Regions from separate parts of the Brevibacillus sp. HB1.2 genome, predicted to be linked through region 4. Evidence: riboswitches for the same ligand, from Rfam matches in the RefSeq annotation. Region 4 holds a riboswitch; each other region holds the start of a gene.
What was found. A riboswitch is a leader RNA that binds a small molecule or an ion and turns the genes downstream of it on or off. The one in region 4 is predicted to bind S-adenosylmethionine.
Positions count from the first base shown of each region.

Region 1: it holds a riboswitch for S-adenosylmethionine, as region 4 does, so the genes downstream of both, mtnK (S-methyl-5-thioribose kinase) here and metH (methionine synthase) in region 4, are expected to answer to the same signal.
Region 2: it holds a riboswitch for S-adenosylmethionine, as region 4 does, so the genes downstream of both, HPY28_RS18580 (sugar ABC transporter substrate-binding protein) here and metH (methionine synthase) in region 4, are expected to answer to the same signal.
Region 3: it holds a riboswitch for S-adenosylmethionine, as region 4 does, so the genes downstream of both, HPY28_RS06355 (homoserine dehydrogenase) here and metH (methionine synthase) in region 4, are expected to answer to the same signal.

Region 1 is NZ_JABMIU010000011.1:156,424-163,547, reverse strand. Features, by position in the region: gene HPY28_RS22375 (2-hydroxy-3-keto-5-methylthiopentenyl-1-phosphate phosphatase) at 1-489, opposite strand, end outside; gene HPY28_RS22370 (2,3-diketo-5-methylthiopentyl-1-phosphate enolase) at 486-1,700, opposite strand; SAM riboswitch class I at 1,787-1,963, opposite strand; gene HPY28_RS22365 (sigma factor) at 2,094-2,345, shown strand; gene HPY28_RS22360 (anti sigma factor C-terminal domain-containing protein) at 2,279-2,446, shown strand; SAM riboswitch class I at 2,543-2,688, shown strand; gene mtnK (S-methyl-5-thioribose kinase) at 2,824-4,053, shown strand; gene mtnA (S-methyl-5-thioribose-1-phosphate isomerase) at 4,050-5,090, shown strand; gene HPY28_RS22345 (GNAT family N-acetyltransferase) at 5,191-5,763, shown strand; gene HPY28_RS22340 (ABC transporter ATP-binding protein) at 5,902-7,124, shown strand, end outside.
Region 2 is NZ_JABMIU010000008.1:34,084-41,207, reverse strand. Features, by position in the region: gene HPY28_RS18590 (hypothetical protein) at 1-1,006, shown strand, start outside; gene HPY28_RS18585 (ATP-binding protein) at 1,235-2,488, opposite strand; SAM riboswitch class I at 2,691-2,810, shown strand; gene HPY28_RS18580 (sugar ABC transporter substrate-binding protein) at 2,907-3,926, shown strand; gene HPY28_RS18575 (sugar ABC transporter ATP-binding protein) at 4,020-5,510, shown strand; gene HPY28_RS18570 (ABC transporter permease) at 5,512-6,510, shown strand; gene HPY28_RS18565 (glycerate kinase family protein) at 6,655-7,124, shown strand, end outside.
Region 3 is NZ_JABMIU010000002.1:301,721-308,844, forward strand. Features, by position in the region: gene HPY28_RS06340 (CcdC family protein) at 1-342, shown strand, start outside; gene HPY28_RS06345 (VOC family protein) at 458-1,273, opposite strand; gene HPY28_RS06350 (CapA family protein) at 1,351-2,520, shown strand; gene HPY28_RS06355 (homoserine dehydrogenase) at 2,583-3,848, opposite strand; SAM riboswitch class I at 3,935-4,046, opposite strand; SAM riboswitch class I at 4,113-4,219, opposite strand; gene HPY28_RS30685 (hypothetical protein) at 4,314-4,448, opposite strand; cobalamin riboswitch at 4,608-4,811, opposite strand; gene HPY28_RS06360 (methylated-DNA--[protein]-cysteine S-methyltransferase) at 4,845-5,336, opposite strand; gene HPY28_RS06365 (DinB family protein) at 5,344-5,859, opposite strand; gene HPY28_RS06370 (cyclase family protein) at 5,904-6,527, opposite strand; gene HPY28_RS06375 (Gfo/Idh/MocA family protein) at 6,549-7,124, opposite strand, start outside.
Region 4 is NZ_JABMIU010000001.1:921,397-928,520, forward strand. Features, by position in the region: gene HPY28_RS04295 (bifunctional homocysteine S-methyltransferase/methylenetetrahydrofolate reductase) at 1-1,059, opposite strand, end outside; gene metH (methionine synthase) at 1,104-4,550, opposite strand; SAM riboswitch class I at 4,667-4,768, opposite strand; gene HPY28_RS04305 (YjcZ family sporulation protein) at 4,982-5,089, shown strand; gene HPY28_RS04310 (YcdB/YcdC domain-containing protein) at 5,157-7,124, opposite strand, start outside.

The sequences.
Region 1 (7,124 bases), on a different contig from region 4:
ATGGGTTGCTGGATCGTACCGGCGGATGATTGTCGTCTTGCACATGCCGCAGCCGTTCGTGCAATGCTCATCGCACGCGTTGGGCCACGTAATGGTGATGCGCTCTCCGCTGAAATCACTGCCATTGCAGTAGATCGGTACATCGGTAAGATCGAAGGGTGCCAGGATAGGCTCCAGGAAAAAGTCGATGCCGCCACTCGTGATCAACAGCTCAATGCCTTCTTCGCGGCAATAGCTCACGAATTCAGCAAATCCCGGGCGAATCGTCGCTTCTTGGACAATGAAATCGATAATGTCCTGGCGCAAGGAGGAGGGCAAGAGTTGAAACAGCTTGCCTACCCCTTCTTGAACGCTTATTTTTTGCGAAAGGATTTGCTCCGTCAAGGCTTCCCACTCAGGGGGAGCAAACTTGCGGACAATCGCTACAATGTTGTCTTTTTCGGTAATCGTTCCGTCGAAATCGCAGAACAGGACGAGCTTCTTGCTCATCGTGCACCACCCCACTTTTCCAGGGCGATCGCCAGTTCTTGCGATTCTGCGGCAGCCTCTTCCAGTGTTCGGCCTGCGGTGACAGCCTCAATCGCGGCGACGAATGCTTTCGCTCCTGCGGTTGCTCCACCGGGATGACCGTGGATTCCACCACCTGCATTGACAATTTGATCCAGACCGAAGTCTTGATAAAGCTGTGGAACCAGCCCAGGATGAATGCCGGCAGATGGAACCGGGAAGGATCGGCGCACACCATTCAGTGGGTCGGTCAAGTGCTTGGCGAGCTGTAACGCTTCTGTCTTGTCCAAGGCGACGTTGCCATATGGAGATGGGAAGAGTACCAAATCTGCACCAGCTACGCGCATCAAGGTTCCGAGCAGAAGCGGGGTGGCGATACCGTAGTCAGGTGATGGATAGTAAGCGCCTGCCAATGCTGGATGCGCCATGATCGGTACGCGTACATCGGGATCGGCTGCCAAACGGTGCAGGGCATCGAATCCAAAGGCCAGCACATTGAACAAGAGGCAGTCAGCACCTGCATCTACCGCACGTTTCGCTTTTTCGTTCAGCTCATGCACTGGTCCAGTCAGGTTGGCTGCATAAAGGACGGGCTTGCCTGTTTCGGCTTCTGTCTCCTGGGCGATTTGCTTGAACGCTTTGATCCGTTCGATAAAAGGAGCGCGATCATCTGCAAAGAAGATTTCGTCATCTTTCACGAGATCGACTCCGCCCAAGGCTTGTGCCCGGAATTGCGTCTTCAGGTCATCAAAAGGAAGGCCCAGGCACGATTTGAAAATGCTCATCAAGAGCGGACGGTTATGTGCCCCTGAACGTTCGCGCAGACCATCAATGCCGAACTTCGGTCCAGGAAAAGCCTGAAGGAATGAGTCAGGGAAAACGATGTCGACGAGCTTAATTTTGCCATCCATAGACAGTTTGCCGAATATTCCGGTCAACAAGGATGGAATGTCTGCTGTAAAATTGCGGGTCGGATAGCTGACGGTAATCAAACCGCGTGTTTCTCCGTTTTCCAGTGTCGCAAGCGGTGTCGCACTCACGGCTTCACCCAGATACGGCGCTAGCTCAGCTTGCTTGGCAAGCGGCAGGTCCGTCCAGGAACCGACTGTCATGCCGACAGCAATGGCTTGCGCTTTCTTGTTCAAGTCTTTCGCTTGTGTGAGATAGGTGACGAGGATACGTTGTTCACTCATGGTACGTCTCATCCTCCTTGAATGATTAAAAAAAGCCTCCCCATTGAGCGGGGAGGCGGTTGTCGACTATGAAAGCGTCTCGTCTCCTCTCATCTCTCGGGTCAGTAGCCGAAACAAGCCAAAGAGGCTCTATCTCGACTCTTATCCGTTGGAATTAGCACCGTTTCGCTATCCAAGGTACGCATCATCCGCGTACGATTCATGGTATAGCGCCGGTTGCCGGGCATCATAGGGCCAGTCCCTCAGCCAGCTCGCGATAAGAGTTATTCGTTTCCCCCATGATATGACGTTCATTGTCAGGAGTCAATCCTTGTTTTTGCAGAGAATGTGCAGCAGGTTAGAAGAAAAATGAGACGAAGGTGAAACTATTTGGCACTTCCTTCGTGGTAAGGGATGAAGGGGTGTGAACGGCTTGGGAAAGTAGGTCTGGAGGATGTGTACCGGCTGCATGTAAACGATATGTACCGCTATCTTTTCTGGCTGACACGAGATGAGAGGCTGGCAGAGGATCTGACACAGGAAACCTTTTGTCGCGCCTACTCTTCCTTGGACGACTACCGTGGGGAAAAAGTACGGCCTTGGCTGTTCAAAACGGAGTGCGAATCTACGGAGCCGTCCTCACCGGACCTACCAAAGAACTGCTGAAGCTCAAGGCCGAAAAGTCGATAACAGCAGCGTTTCTAGGCAAGAAAGACTGGTGGAATTTGGAGCGACCTGCGGCATTGGGAACACAATACAGCTACTGATAGCAAGGTGCGAATTTTTGCACAAAAGGGTGTTGACATCGTGGAAGCGTTGGTTGTATGATTCAAACTAAATCAAAAACCGAATACGTTTTGGATACCTTATCCAGAGAAGGTGGAGGGACTGGCCCGATGATACCCGGCAACCGACATGACGCCATTCAGACGCGAGGAAGCGACTGATTGACAGGCGACATGCACGGTGCTAATTCCTGCAGAAACAAAAGTAGTCTGGAAGATAAGGGGGACATCAACACGGTTCTTACACGTGACGACAGCGACCTCTTTTCTTCGGGAAAAGAGGTCTTTTTATTGCTCCAGGTACTCAAACAAAACAAGTAGAGATAGAGGAAAAATACGTAGAGGGGAGTTTTGGAATCATGGCATATCGCGCATTGACTGAACAGGAAGCAGTGGAGTACGTAAAAGGAATACCGGGTCTTTTTAGCGAAGGAGCAGAGCTGACCAGCCGTGAAATCGGGGATGGCAATCTCAATCTGGTTTTTGACATTCAGGAGCTGGCAACCGGTAAGAGCGTCATTGTCAAACAAGCACTGCCTTTTGCCCGCGTCGTGGGAGAATCTTGGCCACTTACGATTGATCGGGCTCGTATCGAGAGCGAGGCACTCCGCATTCAGCACAAATACGTTCCAGACTTGGTGCCGCAGGTGTATCATTTCGATGGGGAACTTGCGTTGACTGTCATGGAAAACGTCGGGGACCACATCATTATGCGCAAAGGTCTGATCGAAGGAAAGCGGTACCCACTATTCGCGAAGCAAATTGGTCGTTTTCTCGCGCAAACCTTGTTCTTCACCTCCGATCTGGGCGCGCATCCGTACGATAAAAAAGCGCTAGTCGGAACATTCATAAATCCAGAATTATGCAAAATCACGGAAGATCTCGTCTTTACCGATCCGTATGAAAATGCGCCTACCAACGACTTCAACCCGTTGATTCGCCGGGAAGTCGAGGCGATCTGGAACAACAGGCCGCTGAAGCTGGAAATCGCCAAGCTGAAATACGATTTCCTTACGCGCTCGGAAGCGCTGCTGCATGGTGACTTGCATACGGGAAGTATTTTCATCACGGAAAACAGCTTGAAAGCAATCGATCCAGAGTTCGCTTACTACGGTCCAATCGGTTTTGACATCGGGGCGGTCATTGCCAATCTATTGCTCAACTACGCAGGACAGCACGGTTTGCAAAAAGATCAAGGAGAACGGGAAGCGTACCGCGAATACTTACTGGAAACGGTCGAGGATGTCTGGAATGAATTCGTTTCGCAATTCGTTCAGCTCTGGCACAAGCAAGCCAAAGAGCGCAGCGCCCATGTCGAGGGACTGTGGCAAAGCTACGTGAAGCGCTTGATTCAGGATACAGCAGGCTATGCCGGATGCAAAATCTTGCGCCGTGTCATCGGCTTGGCAGGCGTAGCGGACCTGAATGCCATTGAAGACGACCAGACTCGCGCAGAAGCAGAGCGTCTGGCTCTCTCGATTGGAGAAGCGCTGATTCTCGGTCGCGGCGGCATCGACGAATCGACAGATATCACGGACATCGTACGCACTGTGACCGAACGTTACTATCAGGAGGCTACAACAGTATGACAACCAGCACTCAATTGGCACCTGTTAAGTGGGAGAATGACGCATTGGTCTTGCTTGACCAGACGCGTCTGCCAGTAGAAACGATCTATTTGAACTTGACTACCTCCGAGCAAGTATGGGGTTCCATTCGTCGCTTGGAAGTACGAGGCGCACCGGCGATTGGCATGGCGGCGGCTTACGGGCTCTACCTTGGTATTCGTGGCAGTGAAGCGAGTAACTACGACGAGTTTTGGCAGGAACTGAACCAGCAGGCAGACTACCTGGGCTCTTCCCGTCCGACAGCCGTGAATCTGTTCTGGGCGTTGGATCGCATCAAAGCTCGTGTTGAAAAAGAAAGCGGAGCGTCGATTGCCGAGTTGAAGGCGGCTGTGCTCGATGAAGCACTGACGATTCAAAAGGAAGACGCTGAAGTATGCCGGACCATTGGAGAGCATCTGCTCTCTCTGTTGCATGACGGTATGGGAATTCTCACGCACTGTAATCCAGGCGCATTGGCTACAGCAGCGTACGGTACGGCTACCGCTCCATTTTATTTGGCAAAGGAACGCGGCTGGAACCTGAAGGTGTACGCGGACGAAACCCGTCCTGTCCTGCAAGGCGCTCGTCTTACTGCATTCGAATTGCAGCAAGCAGGGATTGATGTGACGCTGATCTGCGATAACATGGCGGCGATGGTTATGTCCCAAGGGAAAGTAGAGGCTGTCATCGTGGGTACAGACCGCGTAGCAGCGAATGGCGATGTCGCCAACAAAATCGGCACGTATGGGGTAGCAGTATTGGCAAAAGCTCATGGCATTCCTTTTTACGTGGCAGCTCCCTTGTCCTCCGTCGATCTAGATACACCGACAGGCGCAGATATTCCGATTGAAGAGCGTCCAGCTGAGGAAATTACCCATGGCTTGGGCAAACAGGTAGCTCCAGACGATATCAAGGTGTACAATCCTGCGTTCGATGTAACGCCTGCGAAGTACATTACAGCGATCGTCACGGAGACAGGTATTTTCAAGCCGGAAGAGATCGGCAATAGCAAACCATAAAAGAATGATTGATAAGCGTTCGCCCTGCTGTTGCTGGCGGGCGCTTTTTTGCTCATTTTGGCGTTTTCCAGTAAAATATCCAAGAAAAGGGGAGATTCGTATGCAAACGATTCAACGGATAGCAATCAATGAAGATACGTACTTGAAACAATTAGAATTAGCAGATGCTGAGGAGTTATTTTTGCTTACGGATTCGAACCGGGAGAATCTTATGGAATGGCTGCCGTGGCTGAATTATACGAAGAAGGTAGAGGATTCTCGCCAATTCATCCAAGCGACGATCCATCAGTACAACGATAATCGCGGCATCAACTACGGCATTTGGTACCAAGGACGTCTGGCTGGTACAGTCGGCGTACATACGGTGGATTGGATCAACAAAAAGACGTCTATTGGCTACTGGCTGGGTTCACAATTTCAAGGCAAAGGCCTGATGACAGAAGCAGTGGCGACCTACTTGGACGTATTGATCTTCGGGTCATGGGATTTGGAAAAAGTAACGATTCAGGCTGCTACGGAAAACGATAAGAGCAGATCAATTCCGGAACGATTAGGGTTTCAACTGGAAGGGATACTCCGCCGGAATGAATTCCTTTACGATCATTACGTGGATCATGCCACTTACAGCCTGCTAAAAGAGGAATGGCTGGACTGGAAAACCGATAAAAAATAGTAGATTGAACTGTATGCTTCGATTGACAATGAAAATTCTGTCAATTACGATGGTGAAGACAGATCAAGAGGGCTGCGTGTGATTCGCAAGCCCTTTTTTAGTCGTGCTGTTAGGTTTGAATAAATAGAGGTGATTTACATGCAGACACTTCGGCAATTATCTTGGTTTTTCCGTGCCTATTGGAAACGGTACGTCATTGGAATCTCTGTGTTGTTTATTATTGATGTCCTCATGCTTTGGCCACCGAAATTAATCGGGGACACGGTGGATTCGATTCGCAACAGTTCCCTGACAAACGCTGACTTGACGCAAACAGTGGTCATCTTGCTCGTTTTGGGTGTTAGCTTGTATGGATTGCGGTTTCTCTGGCGGTTCTTGTTAAATGGGGGAGCCCTGATACTGGAGAGGACGTTGCGCGAGCGACTGTTTGCCCATTTGACGAGAATGACCCCGTCGTTTTTTCATCGCAAACGCAGTGGGGATCTGATGGCCGTCGCTACCAACGACATTCCTGCCATTGAACAAACAGCTAGTACAGGAGTGCTTACGCTTGTCGATGCGTTGTTCATGACCTTGTTAACGCTGGGCGTCATGGTGACCGCGATTGATTGGAAGCTGACGCTTGCTGCACTGATCCCGATGCCGTTTTTGGCTTGGTCAACAGCGTACTATGGAAGGTTGCTACATGAGCGCTTTTACTTAGCGCAGGAAGCCTTCGGAGAGATGAATGATCATGTTCAACAATCCGTATCGGGCGTTCGGGTATTGAGAGCATTTGTTCAAGAAAAGGCCGATATCGAGGCATATCGCCGGGTCAGTGAAAAAACGTTGGAGCGAAATGTGAGCGTTTCGCGGATCGACGCCCTGTTCGAGCCGACAATCGCGATTATTATTGGCTTCAGCTTTTTGATCGGGCTGGGCTATGGGACGTATTTGGTGTTCACCAGCGTCATCTCCTTAGGGGATTTGGTTGCGTTCAATTTATACTTGGGACTTTTAATTTGGCCGATGTTCGCCTTTGGTTGGCTAGTCAATGTGTTGCAGCGCGGTGGTGCTTCCCACAAGCGTTTTACAGAGCTAATGGTGGAGCAGCCAGATGTGACGGAGGCAGCGAATCCGGTCACGAGCCAAATCGCCAATACCGTAGAAGCACGCCATTTTTCCTTTACGTATCCGGGGACTGACAAGCAGGCGCTCACCGACATCTCGTTTCATTTGGGCGAAGGAGAGACGCTTGGGATTGTCGGACGGACAGGAAGCGGCAAGTCGACGCTATGCCGTGCTTTATTGCATCAATATCAGATGAAGGAACAAGCTCTGTTTATCGGGGGCATCCCGATTGAGGGACTTGCTTTCGATAC
Region 2 (7,124 bases), on a different contig from region 4:
TGTACAGGTAGAAGGGGATTCCTATGTGATCGGCATGAACGATGTGGGTCAGATTGGCTACATCAATTCAGGCGATACAACGGGAATCAATCTGGACATCGGGCAGTTTCAAGCCATAGATGAGTTACCTTCGCCGAAAAAAGCCGAGAGTGGGCTTGCAGAAGTCATGCAGTTGACGTATCAGAGAGTTGGAAAGAAGGAAGTGGACTACGTCCTTCGCTATGAAGAAAACTTCTCCGGGTATCTTGACGCGCAGACAGGCAAGGAAGTGAAAACCACCTTGTGGGGTGGGGAGTCCTTTAGCGACAGTATCGCCGTCAAGCCAGGGGGCAAGAAGGCAATGGCTGCGTCGGCAAAAGAGGCTGCGGCTGCCATGGAGTTTTTCGGTCAGAAGGTAGAGGGCTATCCGTTTACGGGGAGCAATGTGCCCGCTTATATGATGGGAGACAACGAACGGGAATACGTTGCCAAAAAAGGTCAGCGAATCATGCAGCTGACTACCGTTGATAGTCGGGCGACAGCGTTCAAGATTTCTTATCCTGAGCTGAAAGAAGGTGATACGACACTCACCGTCGCAGAATTGCAGGAGCGTGCGATCTTCTTTTTGGAGCCGTATTTGGATACGAGGGTGAAGTCTGTTCGGATGCAGGAGCAAATTTACGTGATGGGCAGACAGGTTGAACTGAACTTTTTCCGGGAAGTAAACGGCGTTTTGGTGCGTGATCAGTATTATAAGGTCATGCTCGACGGGCAGACAGGAGAAATTATCGGGGCAAGGTTGACATTCCCGCATGAGCAGGATGCCTTCCCAGATGCGTCCAAGGTGATTTCAGCGGAAGAGGCGGCGCAGGTTTATCTTCAACATAAACGGCTCAGTCCCCGCTATCTATTCCCGCTTGAAAACAATAGGATTCAAGAGCAACCGCTCTTGGTCTATTCGGCAGAGATACTGAAGAGCAATGGGGATGTGGATGCCATTACGGGAGAATGGCTGCCATACGAATAAAGAGAGACACCAGGGGGAGACTCCTGGTGTTTTGTTTTGGCATAATGCCCTCCCAGAAATTGCATAGTAAAGCGTGAGGGGAGGGACAAACGTGGAAGGATTCGGAGAAAGCATGCTCGTCATCGGGCGCGTATGTACGATTATTCCTTTATTACTGCTGGTCACCTTGTTCATGGGCAAGCGCTCGAATGGAAAAAGGCACAGTCCCTCTGCAAAACCTGCAAGAAGTTACTGTGCCTTATATGGGAGCATAATGGTGAACTTGGTTCCTACTCGTGGCTTGCTTGATACATTGACCGTTCCGCCAATCGCATGAATGACATGATAGGAATACGTCAAACCAAGACCAGTTCCAGTTGTTTTCGTAGAAAAGTAAATCGTTCCAAGACGGCTGATCTGTCCTGCATCCATGCCGACACCGTTATCCTTGATGACCAACAGTGCTTTGTTTCGCTCGATGAGCAAGTCCAGGGAGACTTTTCCGTCCGAAATATCCGAGCACGCCTCGATGGCATTTTTGATGAAATTCACCAACACTTGCTTGAACTCGTCTGGATTGGCCTTGATCGTCACAGGTCTCTCAAAGTCTTGCAGCGTAAGCTCTACGTTGTGCATATTGGCAAAAGGGAGCATCACTTCGCGGATGGCATGCAGATGCTCGCTAACATTAATGATCTCATGTCGTTCCTTGAGCGGCTTGGAAATCGCAAGGTATTCGGTCAAAATGGCTTCTGTCCGTTGGATCTCGTCGAGACTGATGCGAATGTATTGATCGATTTTCACCAAATTTTCCGGGGATTCCTGTATTAATTTCAAAAAGCCTTTGACAGCTGTCAGCGGATTGCGAACCTCGTGTGCGAGCGATGCAGCAACATGGCTCATCGTCTGGATTTTTTCGTTTTGCGCGTGGCGAATAAACAGCTCCTTATCCGAAACACATTTGCTGAAAAGCGACATTAACAACCAGAGGCCGAAAAAGTTCTGAATAGGAATCACTATGGTGTAGTAAACGAGGTGTTGAGTTACATACGTGGGAAAAAAGTAATAAGTAGTCCCTAAAGCAACCGTAGAAAAAATCGCACTCGTCATAAAAAGATACAGTGTTTTCCGATAACTGGCTTTGTAGTGTCGATACAAAAAGAGTGACAAGACAAAATTGACTGTAAGGATCAGCAGCGCAACCCATGTTCCTTCTCCACCTAGGTAGTACCGATAAACCAAGGCTTCAATCAGAAGGAGCAAGGCAATCTCGATTCCGCCATAAACCAGTCCGAAAAGAATGATGACATGTCGGATATCAAAGAACATGCCATTGGTGACGCTCGGGGCGAAGGTCATCGCGAGAAACATGCAGGCTGAGCTGGTGAAGACAATAAAGGAACGGCTGTAGTTCCTCATTTTGTCACGGTAATAGATGTTGAAAAACACAAACGGGATAATGGCGAAAAACCATTGAAGAATAACTTCTTTTAATAGACTCATGTAGCATCCCCATCGCAAATATTTGCTAGGCTTGTATCAATCTACGATAATTCGACAAGACACAACAAAATCCCTCTCGTTGTTACAGAACAAACTGGAATATTTATCAAGAAAATTCTTTCGGTAAACCTAGTTGACAGATAGGTAATTGCCAGATTATATTCTGTATATACTTATACAAACGTTCCGAAAATAGAAACTACTCTTATCAAGAGATGGCTGAGGGAATGGCCCTATGAAGCCCGGCAACCTAGCACGAGAGATTGTGTTCTTTCGAGCCAAGGTGCTAACTCCAACAGGTAGAATACCTGACAGATAAGAGGCGAGAATCTTGTCGATTTTTGTCCTCTTTCTCTGTGAAAGAGGATTTTTTGCTTTTATCATTTGTTTTCAAAGAGAAAAAGGGGGAACATTTGCGATGAAAAAGAAACTGGGATTACTGACTTCACTTATTGTGGCTGCGTCCGTTCTCGTTACGGCATGCGGCGGAGGAACAAGCACCGGAACCGGTAGCACGAACCAGTCAGGTGGGGAGAACGCGAAGAGAATCGCATTAATCATGCGTCAAAACGTAGGAACGTTCTCCGCACAATACATCAATGGCGTGAAGACAGAGGTGGAGAAAAACGGCGGTGAGTTGACCGTATTCAACGCGGATACCGATCTGGCAAAAATGGCGTCCAACCTCGATGCGGCTGTGAACCAAAAGTTTGATGGCATTCTGATCGACCATGGTACGGCAGAAGCGTTGCAGCAGGGTACGCAAAAGGCCGTGGATAAAAAAATTCCGGTTGTCCTGTTTGATACAGACATCAACATTCCGGGTGTGCCAGTTGTGGCGCAGGATGACAACAAGTTGGCAGAGCTGAGCCTGGAGAAGCTGGCTGCAGATACAAATGGCAAAGGCAGCATCGTAAAAATTTGGGTAGCTGGCTTTGCGCCTATGGAAAAACGCCAAGTGACGTATGAAGCTTTCCAGAAGAAATACCCGGACATCAAAGAGATTGCTGCATTCGGTTCTGCTACCAATAATACGGCACTCGATACACAAACGCAGATGGAAGCGATCTTGAAAAAGTATCCCAACAAAGGCGACATCACAGCAGTATGGGCGGCATGGGATGAATTTGCCAAAGGGGCGACACGTGCCATCCAGCAAGCAGGCCGTACGGAAATCAAAGTATACTCCATCGATTTGAGCGATGAGGATCTGCAAATGATCCAGGCGGAAAACTCTCCTTGGACAGCGACGGCAGCGGTAGACCCATCCAATATCGGGCGCATCCATGCCCAAACCGTGTTCCAAAAAATCAAAGGCGAGCAAGTGCCAGACAACGTGAAGCTGAATCCAGTGCTGGTGAAACAGGAAGACCTGCCGAAGGATAAGAAAGTAACGATGGGCGACCTGTCCCAATACGTACAAGATTGGGGCAAGTAAGAACCAAATTGGCTTTTCCCGTTGATCTGTATCCGTCAACGGGATTTTTCCTTATAGAGGTTGGAACACGCAGGTAAACAGGAGGTGTGAAAAATGTCCACATTGCAGATGAAAGGGATGGCGAAGCAGTTTTCTGGGGTTCCTGCCCTGCGATCCGTCGATTTTGAGGTGCGCGCTGGAGAGGTTCATGCACTTCTCGGTGCTAATGGTGCGGGAAAGAGTACCCTGATGAAAATTCTCACGGGAGCGTATCAGGCAGATGGAGGTACGATCACCATCGATGGACAGGCCGTGTCGATTCAATCTCCGCAGGACGCCAAAGCACAGGGCATTCAATGTGTATATCAGGAAGTGGACACCGCCTTGATCCCGTATTTGAGCGTTGCTGAAAACATATTGGCGGGCCAGCTCGTCCAGGCGAAAACCAAGGGACTAATCAACTGGCAGAGCTTGTACAACGAATCGGAGCAGATTTTAAAAAACTTCGGCTTCTCTATTCCGGTGAGGATGCTCGTCGAAGAATGTACGCTGTCGGAAAAGCAATTGATTTTGATTGCACGGGCTACCGTTCAAAAGGCGAAGTACGTCATTTTCGATGAACCGACGGCGCCGTTGAGCACAAAGGAGAGCGAACGGCTGTTTCAAATCATTGCGCAGTTGAAAAATGCTGGAGTCGGGATCATTTATATCTCCCACAGGTTGCCGGAAATCTTTGAAATCTGTGATCGGATCACCATCATGCGCGATGGACAACATGTCGTGACCACAGACACGGCGAAGACCAATATGGACGAAGTGATCGCGAACATGCTGGGCAAAAGCTTTGACGAGGAGTTCCCGAAGATGGAAGTGCCGATTGGCGAAACGATTTTTGAGGCGGCAGGTGTGGCTGGTGGCAAAGTACGAGGAGTCGACCTGCGAGTTCACGAGGGAGAGATCGTGGGTGTCGTCGGTCTGGTTGGGGCAGGGAAGACTGAGCTCGCCCGATTGCTCTTCGGTGCGGATGAGGCAAAGGCCGGTGCCATTCGATTGCATGGAACACGTATCCAACTACGCTCGCCAAAAGACGCCGTCGATGCAGGGATCGTACTCGTCCCGGAGGAAAGGCGAAAAGAAGGAATTTTCGTAGAGGAGTCGGTACAGAACAACCTGTCTGTCGCCTCGTTGAAAAAGAAGTCCTGGCTCGGTTTTATCAAAAGAGGGACGGAAGCGGCTAACGCAAGAGAGCTGGTGCAGCGCCTTGGTGTAAAAACAGCCGATATCAAGCAGCTGGTCGGTTTTCTCAGCGGCGGAAACCAGCAAAAAGTCGCTATCGGCAAATGGCTGGATACAAACGCTCACCTCTTTATGTTTGACGAGCCGACAAAAGGGGTGGATATCGGCGCGAAAAGCGATATTTACCGTCTGATCGGAAATCTCGCTGAGCAGAAAAAGGGCGTTCTGTATTTCTCCTGTGAGTTTCAGGAAGTCATCGGAATCGCAGACCGGATTCTCGTCATGTTCGAGGGCAAAATCGTGAAGGAATTGAGTCGCGAGGAAGCAACACAAGAGCTGATTATGTACTACGCAAGCGGAGGTGAATAACGTGGCAGATAAAAAGTTTAGCTTATTTGATTTTGTTTATAAATACGGAACGGTTGCCGTCATTGTCATTGTCATGTTGTTATTCAGTTTGACCAACCCGTATTTCTTCACGTACGACAACTTGACGGACATTCTTCGCTCCATCTCGATTGTGACATTTGTCGCAATTGGCGTTACGTTCTCGCTGATTGTCGGAGGCTTTGACTTGTCTGTAGGATCGACAGTTTCATTGACCACAGTCGTTTCTGCTTCGATGATGGTTTGGTACGAACAAGGAGTCTTTACGACACTGGTGGTTCCGATTGTACTCAGCTTGCTCGTCGGGCTGGTCAACGCCTTCCTGGTCGTGAAAATCCGCATTCCTGATTTGCTGGCTACGCTGGCGATGCTCTACATCGTCAACGGTATTCATATGACGTATTCCCAAGGCTACTCGATCTACGCAAACATGCCGATGCAGGACGGCTCACAGGCTCCGGGAAAATTCCAGGAATGGTTCCTCTGGCTGGGCCAAGGAGAAATTCTCTCTGTACCGGTTCCCGTTATCCTGACCTTTTTACTTGTCGCGATCACGCATGTGTACTTGACCTATACGAGACAGGGACGGATGCTGTACATGACAGGCGGCAATTTGGAAGCAGCTCGTCTGTCGGGGATTCCTGTGAATCGCTATCGTACCTTGGCTTATGTGCTCTCCGCTCTTTTTGCAGGCTTGGGTGGGATGCTCTTGGCAGCGCGGATCGGTACCGGGCAGGTGAGTAGTGGCGGCTCCATGCTGATGGATGCAGTAGCGGCTGCTTTCGTAGGATTCTCCGTATTCGGTGCAGGAAAGCCAAACGTATTCGGTACATTTGTGGGAGCCATCCTGATCGGGGTGCTGCTCAACGGCATGACGATGCTCAATCTGCCGTATTACGCTTACGATATTATTAAGGGGACGGTTTTGGCGCTTGCCCTGGCTGTGACCTATTATCAACTGCGCAGAAAACGAAACGCTTAGAATCGTAACGTTCTTCTTGCTTTTCTCTCATCATTTTCTCATCTTCCTATTATTCCCTTCTCTTTTTTGAAGCTTAGTATTGGTCTTACTCAAGTGAGACCAATGCGAAAGCAAATTCAAATAAAGAGAAGGGATGTTGTTTTTATGCGTATACTCGTTGTGCCTTCGGGCTTTAAGGAAAGTTTAGATGCCGAGCAAGCAGCGGAGTGCATGAAAGAAGGAATTCTGCGCGTACTCCCGCTCTCCCAAGTACAGACACTGCCGATGGTGGACGGAGGAGAAGGCTTTACAAAGGCGATTGTGAAAATTTCGAATGGCTCGATTATCGATAAGGAAGTAACTGGCCCTGTAGGAGAAAAGGTTCCTTCTCATTTCGGGATATTCGGATCAAAGACGACAGGTCAAACGGCTGTGATTGAGATGGCGGCAGCAGCAGGATTGCGACTGGTTCCAAGAAGCTTGCGTGATCCGCGCAAAACGACGACACATGGCGTCGGTGAATTGATCAAAGCGGCGCTGGACATGGGGGTAGATCGTATTTTGCTAGGCTGCGGCGATTCCGGTACTTCCGATGGCGGGGCAGGCATGGCGCAAGCACTTGGCGCGAAATTTTT
Region 3 (7,124 bases), on a different contig from region 4:
ACAGGGTTTGCAATGTTCTTGTTCCCCGAGGCGCAATTACCGCCCAAGTTTGATATTGCAGCCTTTGTGGTTGGGCTTATCTTTTCGATTCCGCTGATTATGACGTCACGCTTCGAAATCATTGGGCAAGATGTGTATTTGAAACGGTCCCGTGCGTTTTTCTTCATTTTGTCCGGACTGTTGGTCATCCGACTGATTATTAAACTGATGATCAATGATAGCTTTACACCGATTCAGACAGGTGGACTGTTCTTCTTGCTCGCATTCGGCATGCTCGTACCTTGGCGTATCGCGATGCTGGTGATGTACCGAAATTTAACTAAAAAGACGTTTGGCACCTAGTAAAAAAACCACCTCCAGTGCGAGGTGGTTTTTTTCTCAAAACGCTACATAAAACGGATGCTCTTCTTCTCGTAAACACAACTCAATCCGTTTGCAGAGGCTCTCTTCTAAACGACTATTCCAGCGCTACTAGAAAGTAAGATCCTCCATCAATCTTATACTCGCTATTCTTGCTTGCTCCTTCCAGCCTCGCAAAAAACGGTCGTTGCCCGCGATTTTTCCATGCAGTCAGCGCCAATCCCTCCTCAGTCGGTTGACAAAGCACTACATTTCCACCCGGAAGTTCAAATGCTTGGCAGATGGCCCCCAGTTCTTTATCGTGGAATGTTTCGCTCTTCTTCCATCCAAACCAGCTTTGCCAACGTGCTGTTGCCTCCTCCAGATCTGTTACTGCATAGCCTACTGACTGGAGATGCGCTGCACCGTTCGGATGAGCGGCAATGATGCCACGATTTGTCAAATCATCTATTCTCTCCTCATCCGTTTGCGACCATTCGATGAGAAATGGCGGTAGAAGTGCACTATCTGCATCTTCGAGGAACAGCATCCGCCACCGAAGCGTCGTGCCATCATCACGCGTACGACTTCCCGCAACTGGTCCAGTAACCTGCAAACCTTGGATTCGCAGGCGCTCTGCCCACGCATCCATCTCGTTGGTCCGAAGCGCAATCTGGCCAAATCCTTCTCCCTTTGCCTCATCCTCGATGCATTGACGTACGAGCGGATTATCTGATTGTCGCGCAAGCTCCTTGTGTTCAACCGCCAAAAATTCAACATAAGAAAGCCCGAAATAACTAAGGCTATTCCATGTCCCCCAAGACGCATGACGCCCTCCAGCTACCGCATGAAAACCCGCTTGGCAAAATTGTTCCGATGCTTCCTGTGGAGTTCGCTGTACAAAATGAACCAAATGATCAAAAGTTAATCGCACCTTTTCTCGCCTCTTTTCGTAATACTTATAGGATATCAAAATTCATTTATGTAAGGATAGAATCACAAGGGGGAAAAATGAACGAGACCAGATCAAGTCGGGTAAAAGCTCGGCGCAAGAAATCACGTAAAACATGGGTACGTGTTGGAAAGAGCACGCTCCTATTTAGCGTATTGGCCATCTTCGTCGTCGGAACCTATTACCTATTCCAAACTGCCATGGATGGAAAATATGCCAACCCGAACGAGCAGCCTGCTCCTGACAATACTGTGAACCAAAAGACCTCTGTGCAGCTCACCTTTGTCGGTGACATCATGATGTCCGGGAATGTAGAGAAAACCTTACTCGCAAACAGCTATGACTACCCATTCAAGCATGTAAGCTCACTCTTTTTGCAAGATGATATCACGATTGCCAATTTGGAGACGCCGATCACTGCCACAGGTGTTGCCGCACAGAACAAGGCGTATGTCTACAAGTCATCGCCACTTGCTGTTCCTGCCATGAAAAACGCAGGGATTGATGTGGTGAATCTCGCCAATAATCACTCCATGGATCAAGGAGTTCCGGGATTGCTCGATACCTTTGACGCTTTGGACAAGAACCGGATTGAATACGTCGGCGCCGGAAAGGATGCCAACCGTGCCTATTCCCCTGTATTCATAGAAAAGAACGGCATCAAGATCGCGATTCTCGGCTTCAGCAGGGTCATTCCCGAAACAAGCTGGTTTGCAGGGGATTCCCAGCCAGGTATGGCCGCTTCCTATGATCCTACGCTAGCAGTGAAAGCGATCCAAAATGCGAACAACCAAGCGGATCTCGTCGTGGTGATTGCGCACTGGGGAAAGGAACGCTCCGATTATCCTGTCGATCATCAAGAAGAGTTGTCTCGTGCCTACATCGATGCTGGTGCAGATTTGATTGTCGGCGGTCATCCCCACGTACTTCAAGGCTTTGAACGATACAATGACAAATGGATTGCGTATAGTCTCGGCAATTTCATTTTCACACGATCAAGCGAACCCAAGACTTGGGAAACGATGGTTCTGCAAGCAAGCTGTACGAAAAGCGGTGATTGTGAGCTGACGATGCTTCCGTTTCACGCAGAATTGGGACAAGCTGTACCCATGAATGAAAGCAACGGCGCTGCCCTGCTAAAACGTATTGAATCCATTTCTGAGAGTGTAGACATACAAAGTGACGGGCGTGTACAGCCGCGCGCAAAAGCGGTGGAGATTGCCCCCTGACAAAAGAAGCCGTGTTTCCAGGTAACTAGAAATACGGCTTTTCTTCTTATTTTTCCTCTTACTTACGTAGATTCGATAATGGGGAAGCAGCGAATTTCTAAGCCAAAATCATTTTTCAATAGGGACTCGTGCTCTTTACTGATTCCTGTCACGATCAAACCTGCACGCAATACGCCCCCCAAGTCGAATTGGACTTTTAGTTTATGCACGTTGACTCCTGCTTGCTGAAGGAAATACAAGACACGATCTGGCGTAGCAGTATGACATGAGCCCTCTAGATAACACAGGACGCGTTCCTCCGAATCCACCGTGACTCCTGCTTTGTCAGCCGTTTTTTCTTTCCAAGTAGGATGAGGTGTGAATGGCTGTGTCAATAAATAGGCCAAATCCTCTACGACTGCACTTGCTGTAGGGAGCTCTCCTGCCCCTCTTCCTGTAAACAACAAGTCTCCCACGATGTTGCCCGATAGCTGCACAGCATTAAACGCGTCGTGGATTTGCGCCAACGGATGGCTCAGCGGAAGCATGGTTGGTTCAACAGATAGGCGAATTCCTTGTTCAGCTTGATAGGCCTGCGCGATGAGCTTGATCCGGTACCCCAGCTCACTCGCAATCCGAATGTGACCCGCTGATAAATCTGAAATCCCTTTACGAACAACATCTGCTAGCGGCAGCGATTCTCCATAAACAAGCTGTGCCAGGATGTACAACTTGTACATAGCGTCAAAGCCTTCTACATCCGAACGAGGGTCTGCTTCCGCATAGCCCAACTCCTGCGCTTGCTTGAGCACCTCCTGATAAGAGAGCTGTTCTGCTTCCATTTTCGTCAAAATGAAGTTCGTTGTTCCGTTGAGAATACCGCGAACACCTTGGATATCGTTCGTGCGAAGGAACTGCCGGAGCACGCTCAAGATCGGGATGCCCCCTGCCACACTCGCTTCATAGGCCAGATGTACTTGATGCTGATTTGCCAAATCGACTAGCTCTGTTCCTTTTTTCGCCAGAAGTTCTTTGTTGGCAGTTACTACATGGCAGCCCTTTTCGATCAAAGCACGGACGTAGTCATAGGTAGGTTCTACACCGCCCATGACCTCCACCACGATATCCACATCGCTTCTCAATACTTCCTCAAAGTCAGTTGTCAGTAAAGCCGGGTCGACATGAACCGCCCGCTCTTTTTCCGAGTCACGCACCAAGGCCTTGACGATCTCAATTCGTTTTCCCAGACGAGAAGCCAGCTTCTCCTGTTGCGAACGGATCGTTTTGATTACGCCTCCACCCACTGTTCCCAATCCCAATAATCCCACGCGTACCACTTCTGCACTCATCCTGACCACCCCATACCCCGAATTTTAGATAAAAAGAAAAGCCATCTTCGATAAGAAGAAGGCTTGTTAGTAGCTAATGCTCCCCCTCCTTATCTCCCAGGACGTATATGTCCTGCAGGAATTGGCACCTTGTCACAAAATATGCGTGACGGTTGCCGGGCTTCATCGGGCCAGTCCCTCCACCTCTCTGGATAAAGAAAATATGAAATTGAAAAAAACCTTCTTCGCTAAGAAGAAGGTTCATCTACTAATAGAGTAACCCGCTTCTTATCTTTCGAGACGAAACGTCTCGCAGGAATTGGCACCTTGTCGCAATATGCAACGGTTGCCGGGCTTCATAGGGCCAGACCCTCCACCTCTCTGGATAAGAACTATTTATGCTGTTGAGCTTTATTCTAAGAAATTCCAAGGCAAGCGTCAACAAAATTCTTTCTTTTCTGATTGTAAGCTGATTTGTCAAGGCTTTCAGTTGGGAGTGAACAGGCTTTCTACCTCTTCCATACTGCAGCAAGTGCAATGAAACACACCCTCCTGACCTTCCTCAGGCAGCTCTTTTTCCTCGACATATCCGCACCATTGGCAAATGAAAAGTTGAATCATCGCACGCCCTCCTCTTCTTTTATCCTGCCCAAAATAAAAAGAACATTTTCCGCTCGACCGTGACGATCGTTAGAAAATGCCAGAAAAAGAGGGACGCACTTGTCCACGCGCTGTTTTTCGCAAGCCATCTCTAACACCTCCCTATCTCCCGTAGGTCTATCAGTGTTGTCGAAACAGGCAGGTCTCCTGACTATGGGTTCATCGTCTAGCGTCGCCTTCCCCGTCTATTTTGATAGACCAGTGGCTTGTTGGACGCTGACTCCCCTCTTACAGTGGCGGGACCGTGTCGGATTTGCACCGAGCTTCCCTATTATCCTTGTGGCGAATGTTACGCCCGAAGGAACCTGTTTCCACCTATGAAATTGTCTTTTCTCACTACTCTCCTCAAATTTTACCTTATTCTTCCTTGTTTAGCGAACATTGTTCGTGGGTCAGTAGCCATTCCTTTCGCCACAAGCCACCCGAATAGCCTGTTAGACTCCCGTTTGCTCCTATAATTCTATGGCATGGCACAATGATGTTCAGCCGATTTTTTCCGTTGGCATTCCCGACAGCCCTCACCGCATTTTCCTTCCCAATCAACGCGGCTAGCTCCGTATACGTAATCTTGTGCGCATAGGGAATGGTGGTCAATGTGTGCCAGACTGATTTCTGAAAGTCTGTCCCTTTCATCCACAGGGAAACAGAAAAGGACTGTCTCTTGCCGGAAAAATATTCGTCCAGCTGTTGCCAGCAAACGAGGAGAGGCTCGTGGCAATTGTCTTCATGTTCAAGCAAAATGGGTTCGTCCCGATCTGTGAATAGGATAGAACATACCCCGTCTTCTGTCCCACTGATTTCCAAGACACCGAGGGGCGATGCATAATCGATTGTCTGTATCCTTTCCATACGAGACCTACCCTAAATACCGCTCTCTCAAAATGGTACTGTGGTGAGCTTCATGTCCTGCAATCACATAAGCCAACGTCCTTGCAGATAGCTTGTTTCCGTTGGCAATTCCTGTACGCAACCACGCTTCTGGAGAGATTCCTCGGACTTGCGCGATAGTCGAAGCACGTACAGCCTTATACTCTTCCAATAAATCAGAGAGGTCTCGTAGCTGAAAACACCCGTGTTCGACAAAAGCATTCTCATCAAAACCGATGAGGGGTGTCTGGTCTCCTCTCGCGATTCTCAGTAAGCGATAGCTCATGATGCGTTCTGTATCGACGAGATGACCCAAAACCTCTTTTAACGTCCATTTGCCTAGTGCATACCGATAATCAATTTGCTCAGGCGCAAGTGACGAAAATAGCGCGACTTGCCTCTCTCCTTGTTGCGTAAGGATCGTTAGCAGCTCCCCCTCCGGTACAAGCCCAATATAATAGTCAAAATAAGCGGCGTATTCATCGCGCTTTGGTCGTCTGAGCATGTATTTCCCTCCCCTTCATTTTGGATAGACAAATGATGTCTCCATTATTCGTTATGTAATCCTTCAAACAATAGGACCCTTGCCGGGGCTGCATCCGTGCCGATCAGCTTGAGTGGTGCAGCTACCAGAAAATAATCGCCTGGGGGGACCTCCGCTAGCCGCAAGCCTTCCACGACAATGACGCCCGCTGCAAACAGTTTTTTATGGGTGGGGTGCCCTTCCTGACTGCGTTCGATTCCAAGTGCATCGGTTCCAATGCCCCGTACCCCCAGCTCACTTACATATTCTGCACCTTCCTCTGACAGAAAGATGAATTCAAAAGAGAACGCCTCTTCAAAAGAGTTTTTCGTTTTAAACAGGACAAAATCTCCTCGCTCAAGATCGAAGCTCTCCAAGTCGGAGCGAGTGATCCTGTCCTCTACCGCTGTGAGATCGAGAACCTTGCAACTGCCCACTAGCTTCTCCAATGAAATACTCTCAAATGTATCGCCAGCATTCACCATGTGCAGGGGAGCATCTACATGGGTACCAGAATGAAGGTCCATATCGATTCTCGATTCTGTTACATAGCCATTGGTAGCGGTACGTATTTTCGGCTGCTTTTCCGGCTTGTTTTTATACACCGTCATTCCTTCGTACACGGTGGCGGTTACATCATACATTTTCATCCCAAATGCCCTCCCCTTTACTTACCGTTTTTTATGATCCGCAGGAAAAACGATTCCCATCTGTCTTCTTACTTCATCCATGACCTGCATGGTCGTTTTGGAGACATCATGTGAATTCGTTGTAGATTGTCTTGCCCCTATCCTTGCCAAGTGTAGGAACTCCCTAATTTCATAATGCATGGTCTTCGGGGTCTGCGGCCTTGTCACTTGCTCGATTCGTCCGTCTCTATAACGAATGTCCACTTCTTTGAGATGGTTGATTCGATCGATCACCATCGTGGCGTCCTCCCCTTGGATTTCTGCTGGCTGATAGGAGGTCGTAATTTTCGAAAAGCTAATGATTGCATCCATCTCTCGATACTTCAAAAGAATGCTGCCTTCCCCGTCCACTCCAGAATCAAGCACAATTCCTTCTGCCTTGATGTCGTCTGGTCTGCCAAAAAGGATGAGTAACGGATAAAGACAATAGATTCCGATGTCCATCAAGGCTCCGTTTGAAAAAGCAGGATCAAAAGCACGTAAAACCTTCCCTTCGCGATAGGCGTCATAGCGCGAAGAATATTGGCAATTGCTAGCAATATAGCGTCGTACTTTTCC
Region 4 (7,124 bases):
CTCGCAGCATCCATGGAGAAACTGGTCTGCATCCAGATCACGCGGTGGATCAAACTCGACAATGATCGTCGTTGCTGTTTTTACGCGCTCGACAATGCTTGGTTTCTCCCTCTCCCTCGTGTTTTGCACAGAAATCGAAGGACGATCACCTGCTACGATGGTCGGGTTCACACGCGCTTGCGGCTCAAGTGACTCAAGTGCATCCGCAATCGCCTTCACATGTGCAGGTGTGGTTCCGCAGCATCCGCCAATCAACCGTACCCCCTGCTCACGCAAGCGAAGCGCACTCTGTCCAAAATATTCAGGTGATGATTTAAAAGCGTATTCGCCGTCAGTCATCCCCAGACGCCCCGCATTCGGGAATACGGATAAAAGTGCATCTTCTGGAATCACTGTATTTTCAAACGAGCGTAGCAATTCAGCGGGACCAAGGCGACAGTTTAGTCCGATCACGTCAGCTCCTGCGGCTTTTAGCTCGGAAAAAGCATCTGTCAAAGCGTAGCCATCACGTGTGCGTCCTACTTCCAGAGTGGCTAACTGCGCGATTACAGGGACATCTGTGAGCGGACGGATTACCTCGATCGCCAGAAGCAGCTCCTCCAAGTCCACGAACGTCTCCAGAATCAGTCCATCTACGCCAGCATGCAACAGAGCAATCGCCTGTTCCTCATACTGGTCACGGTATTCGTCCAAAACCTTTTTCTTCACCCGTCCAGCCAAAATCGATCCGATGCTCCCAGCCACATAAGCATCATCCTGTGCGGCTTCCCGTGCAATGGCGACTGCTAGCCGGTTAATCCGCGCTACCTTATGCTCCAGACCGTAACGGCTCAATGCATCTCGGTTGGCAGAATACGTATTTGTCTCTAGGAAACGTGCACCGGCCTGATAGTAAGACGTATGAACTTCATGTACCAAACGCGGGTTGGATAAACACAGCTCTTCAAAGCTGACGCCAACCGGGACGCCCAGCCCGTGCAGCTGGGTCGCCATCGCACCATCTCCGACTAGCAGGTGGTCTTTCAAATAGGCTCGTAAATCTTTCTTTCTCGTCGTCAACTCAATCCCTTCTCTCCCCGTTTCATTTATCTTTACTACTTTCCTTACACTTCAAAAATAGACGGACCTGCGTTGAAATAACGTGCTTCAGGATGTGCAAATACCATCGCCGATACGGAAGCTTCTGGCTCCATCATGAATCCCTCTGTCAGCTGAACGCCGATATCCTCTGGACGCAACAGACGGAACAACTGCGCCTGATCTTCCAGGTTCGGGCAAGCAGGGTAACCGAAGGAGACACGAATGCCCTGATATCTAGCACCAAAGCGCTCGAGCATCGTCATCTCAACCGGATCAGGAATGCCCCACACGTCGCGCATGACGTGGTGAATTCGCTCTGCAAATGCCTCTGCCAGCTCCAATGCCAAGGATTGGAGGACATGAGAGCGCAAGTAGTCACCACGCTCTTTTAGCTCTGTAGATTTTTCGCGAATCCCTCCCCCAGCCGTTACGGTCAGGAATCCGACATAATCCATTTCCTTGCTCTCCACTGGTCGCAAGAAGTCGGACAGGCAAAGATGAGGTTCTTCCAGCTGACGCGGGAACGAGAAGCGCTCCAGCAGCTTGCTGTGGTCTTTTGGATCATAAACCAAAATATCGTTGCCATCTGACTGAGCCGGGAAGAACTGATACACGCCGTGTGTCGTAATGGTTCCTTTTTGCTTCGCTTCATTTAATAGCTCTTCCACAATGCCGTACAGTTCCAGTACCTTCTCGTCGCCTGCCTCTATCAATCTATCTACATTTCCGCGAACACCGAGGTGTTTTCCGAGGAGCATCCGCAGGTTCAAATACGGTTGCAGATGGCTGAGCGGGTATTGTCGCAGAACATGTCGTTCACAATCTGGTGGCAGGTGGATCGGAACCGTTCTGCTGACGGCTGAGCGAGCTGGCAAAGGTGCTTTTTTCTCCTCGATAACAGGTTGAGCCGTTGCAACTGCTTCCAGGAGATGTTGCTGTTCCTCTACCAAGCGATCACGTTCTTCCGGATTTTGCAGACGATTTACGAGATCCAGACCATCCATGGCATCTTTTGCGTATAAAACAATTCCACGGTATTCCGGTGCGATCCGGTTCGATGTGAACTTGCGCGTCAACGCCGCACCGCCAACCATCATCGGGATATCAATGCCTGCATCACGCAGGTCTTGTGCTGTAATGACCATTTGCTGTGCGGATTTTACCAAGAGTCCAGACAGACCGATGGCATCCGGCTTTTCTTCTCTGCATGCGGCAATCAGTTGCTCTGGTGGTACCTTGATCCCCAGGTTCACGACATTGTAGCCATTGTTTGACAAAATAATTTCCACGAGGTTTTTTCCGATGTCGTGCACATCGCCTTTGACGGTCGCCAGCAAGATTTTCCCCTTTGCAGCGGCATCGCTTTTTTCCATGAATGGCTCCAGAAACGATACGGATGCCTTCATGACTTCTGCACTTTGCAATACTTCTGCCACGATCAACTGGTTGCCGTTGAACAGGCGACCAACCTCTTCCATCCCAGACATCAGCGGACCGTTGATGATCTCGAGCGGTGTGTATTTATCCAGAGCCAGCTTTAGGTCTTCCACCAGGCCATCCTTGGAGCCTTCGACTACATAACGGGCCAAGCGTTCTTCGAGCGTTAACGAGGAGACTTCCACACTGACTTCCTTTTTCTTTTGGCGATAAAATTCGGTAAAGGCCGCCAATGTCTCATCATTTGTCTCGAATAGAAGAGCTTCTGCCAGCTTTCTCTCGTCTTCTGGAATCGAAGCGTAGCGCTCCAGCTTTTCCGTGTTGACGATGGCGTAATCAAGCCCTGCGAGAGTTGTGTGGTACAAGAAGACCGCATTCAGTACTTCCCGACCCGCAGGAGGCAAGCCGAAGGAAACGTTACTGACACCTAGGATCGTCTTGCAAGCAGGCATTACCTGTTTAATCAAACGAATTCCTTCTACGGTTTCCTTGGCAGAGCCGATGTATTGTTCATCCCCTGTCCCTACTGGAAAGACGAGTGGATCGAATATAATATCCTGTGGCTTTATGCCATACTGGTTGACAAGAATGTCGTACGAGCGTTGCGCGACCTCCAGCTTCTTTTCGCGAGTGATAGCCATACCCGCTTCCTCAATCGTTCCAACGACAACGGAGGCACCGAACTTGTGAATAAGTGGAACCACTTCCTCAAATCGCTCCAAGCCGTCTTCCAAGTTAATCGAGTTGAGGATGGCCTTCCCTTGCGAATAGCGAAGTCCCAGCTCCATGACCTTGGCATCTGTCGAATCGATCATGAGGGGCGCTTTTACTTTTTTCACGATGAACTGTAGGAATTTTTCCATATCTTCGTATTCATCACGGTCGGGGTCAGCCAAGCATATATCGATGACATGTGCGCCGCGCTTCACTTGTGCTCGGGCAATATCAGATGCTTCTTCATAATGACCAGCTGCAATCATTTCACGGAATTTTTTGGAACCGATGACATTGGTCCTCTCCCCTACTAGCAAGGGACGATTGTCATCTTCGACGTAAACAACCTCGATCCCGGAGACTGCGCTCAGCGGTTCCACAGCTGCACTGCGCGGCTTGCAGTCTTTCAATGCTTCTGCCATCGCTTGAATATGGTCAGGCGTTGTTCCGCAGCAACCGCCAGCGACGTTTATCCAGCCCTGATCAGCGAATGCCCGCATTTTCGAAGCAAGTCCCTGTGGCGTTTCATGGTAATGGCCGTTCTCGTCTGGCAAGCCTGCGTTCGGATAACAGCTAACCGCACATTGGGCAATTCCTGACAGTGTCCGCAGATGATCACGCATAAACTCTGGTCCTGTCGCACAATTCAGACCAATGGAGACTGGCTGTAAATGCTCTAAGGAGATGTAAAACGCCTCGATGTTTTGGCCAGCCAGCGTTGTGCCCATCGGCTCAATCGTACCTGACAGCATCACCGGGAGCTCCTGTCCAAGCTCTTCAAAAGCTTTGCGAATCCCGATTCCGCCAGCCTTGACGTTTAACGTGTCTTGCGAGGTTTCCAATAGAAGAACATCGGAGCCGCCAAGAATCAGACCTTTTGCCTGACGATAATACGCCTCGACCAGTTCTTCGAAAGTGACACCGCCTGTCAACGCAAGGGTTTTGGTCGTAGGTCCCATTGCACCTGCTACAAAACGCGGCCACTCCTCCGTAGAATAGGCATCCACCGCTTCTCTGGCCAAGCGGGCTGCGGCTATATTGATCTCAAGGTCTTTTTCTGGCACATCGTACTCAGCCAAAACGATGGAAGCAGCACCAAATGTATTTGTCTCGACGATGTCTGCGCCCGCCGCTAAATATTTCTCGTGAATGGAACGGATCACATCTGGTCTGGTCAGGTTCAGGAGTTCATTACAGCCATCATAGGCTTCACCGCCGAAATCATCAGCAGTCAGGTTTGCCTGTTGAAGCATGGTGCCCATTGCACCGTCCAGAATCAGAATTTTCCGGGAAAGTTGTTCGCGAAAAGTTGGTTTCATTGACGTGCCCCTTTTCTACCTTGCATCGGCTTATTCTCCGTAATTGGGTAAATAAAAAAATCCTCTTCTTTGAAAGAAGAGGATTTGTCAGCAGATACGAAAACGCCTGAGACATCCTCTTATCTTTCAAAGCACGTAGCTTTGCTGGAATTGGCACCGGATTTTTACCGGTTGCCGAGGCTTCATCAGGCCAGTCCCTCTGCCTCTCTGGATAAGAGTCGTACACTTGTCATTTAGTTGTTTTGCGAAATGTCTTGAATGTTTGCAAGTATCTTAACACCACCTTTGTCTCCCCGTCAATTGTGAATTGTCTATTTTTTACTGAGCCTCTCCTCTTACGCGCCCATTTTTGCCTAAGCTGGGCATCCGCCCAGTCCAATATCCGCATTCGTGTATAGACTGGAGTATAACGGAAAGGAGGGGAAACAAAGATGAGTACATCATTCTGCGGAAACGGATTCTTCGGTGACTGCTTCGCAATCGTGCTCGTGCTGTTTATCCTGTTGGTAATTATTGGGTGTTCGTGTGACGACTGTTAGATAAGTGTTTAAAAAAGGCTATCCCAAAAGCCATCAGGAATGGCTGCGGGATAGCCTTTTTTTCTTGTTATTTGGTGATGATCTTGCCTGTCACGGCATCCAGAGTAATATATTTGAGCGCCAGCTTTTCGTCACTCCACGGCACATACGCCAGCTTTGGTTGAGCTAATTTTTGCCCATCCACATCTCTCCTCAAATAGACCAGCTTTAAAGGCATGACGCGTAAATACGCCTCAACAGCCTTGTCTTTCGAGACGATCTCGTCGGATGCTGGAAGCTCCACCAACTCGTGCGTCTCTCTGTAGTTTTCAAACTTTGTCACTTTGCCAGAAGACGGATCGACTGTTACTGAATAAGCCGCTTTTTGCCCGCGATCCTGTACTGGAATGCCATCCTTGCTCATGAGATATCTGAATTCCCATTCGCCCGATGACACAGGATTCGTTTCGCCTGGCTGTATGACTTGTGCCAATTGCACTTCTTTTATGCCTGGATCAACGTATTTAGGCAGAAAGGCAAGTGCAGCCTCTTCCGCTTGCTCGCGTTTGACAGTCACTGCTGTATCGGAACGAGGTGTTCCCAGCCCGACGACACTGCCTGTTTCTGCAAGGACTTCTACGCCGATATACTTGTCATTTTTATCATTCCAGACGTATTCCTTGCGTCCGTCACGGTTACTCTCTCTATAGGTCGAGTCATCCACTTGTATGCCGAATTCCGCTTGAAGCAACGCTTTTGCCTCATCCTTGGAGCGAACCTTGACGTATTCCTTTGGAGATTCGATCGGATGGGCTTCCTTCGTATTCAACTGATCATAAGCAAGCCCGTTATCTCCCGTTCCATACACCGTCTTGCCATTTGTCGCGTCGATATACCACTCCTGACCATCTTCACGTCCTCTTTGCATGAAGGAAACAGCTGGTGTGTACTCCAGAATGGGCTGCCACATATCCCCTTGTTTTGATTGTGGCTGTATTCTCGGATTCTGCACGTACCGAAGCTTCATATGCTCGCTCAGCTCTTTGATGGCTACCTCTTCTGACACAGCAGTCGATACATCCGGGTACTGCGACGGCTCAAATGATTCGAGGTCCTTACTGAAATATTCGAGGTGGCCAGAGTCGGTTGTTTCGATGCTTATTTCATCAGACAACACCGGCATCCCGTTATAGTATCTCAGGTACAATCCCGGATGGTTGGCGTCCAACAACCGATAGTTCTCGCTATCAGCCCCGAGCAGCTTGTTCAGGAACTGTCGCTCTTGCTCCAATGCTTTTGCTCCTTCTGCTCTTTTCTGGCTCGCTGCTTCCTTTTCATCCTTCAACAGAAGGCTATACCATTCCAATGCTTGACCATTGCCAGTGATCACAAGAGAAACTTTATGCCCCTCTTTGTTCGTTTTCCCCAAGATGAATGACATGCCATCGTGGTTCTTTTCTTTATCCAAAAGAAGAAGGGAGGGGTTCAAATCGGGCACGGTATCTGTCAGCTTGGTGAAAAAAGCTTGTTCACTCGTATTCAATCGCCCGAAAAACGCGACTTGCTCACGTTCGTCAATTCCAACCGACAATACGTCGAACGGAACGGGCTGGCCGTTTTCCATACGTTGATAATTCACGCTCATCCATGGGCCTTTTACCTTATACTCGTCCGTATAGATCTGAGTCTCGACGAGCTGATAGGTCTTACTTTCCTCCCCCAAAAAAGCTTGAAGAAATGCGCTTGCTGCTTTCTCCGCAGTCTTGGCTGATGGCAATTTCTCTTCCTTCTGTTCTGTCCGATCACCGTTGATTGTAAAGCTCTCAATTTGTCCTGTCTGTATATCATAAGCAACATTGGCACGCGCATTATCGCCTTCCAGTAACATTAAGTCGCTGATTCCATGGCTTGTACGATCCACCCTGATTGTCATCTTGCTCAAAGCTGGGATCACCTTTTTCAATGGTAAAACAGCCTCTTCCGGCGACACCTTTACGTTGTTCTGATCGGCCTCCGTTTTCTTTTTATCCCTTGCAGTCGTTGCGACCGCATTCGT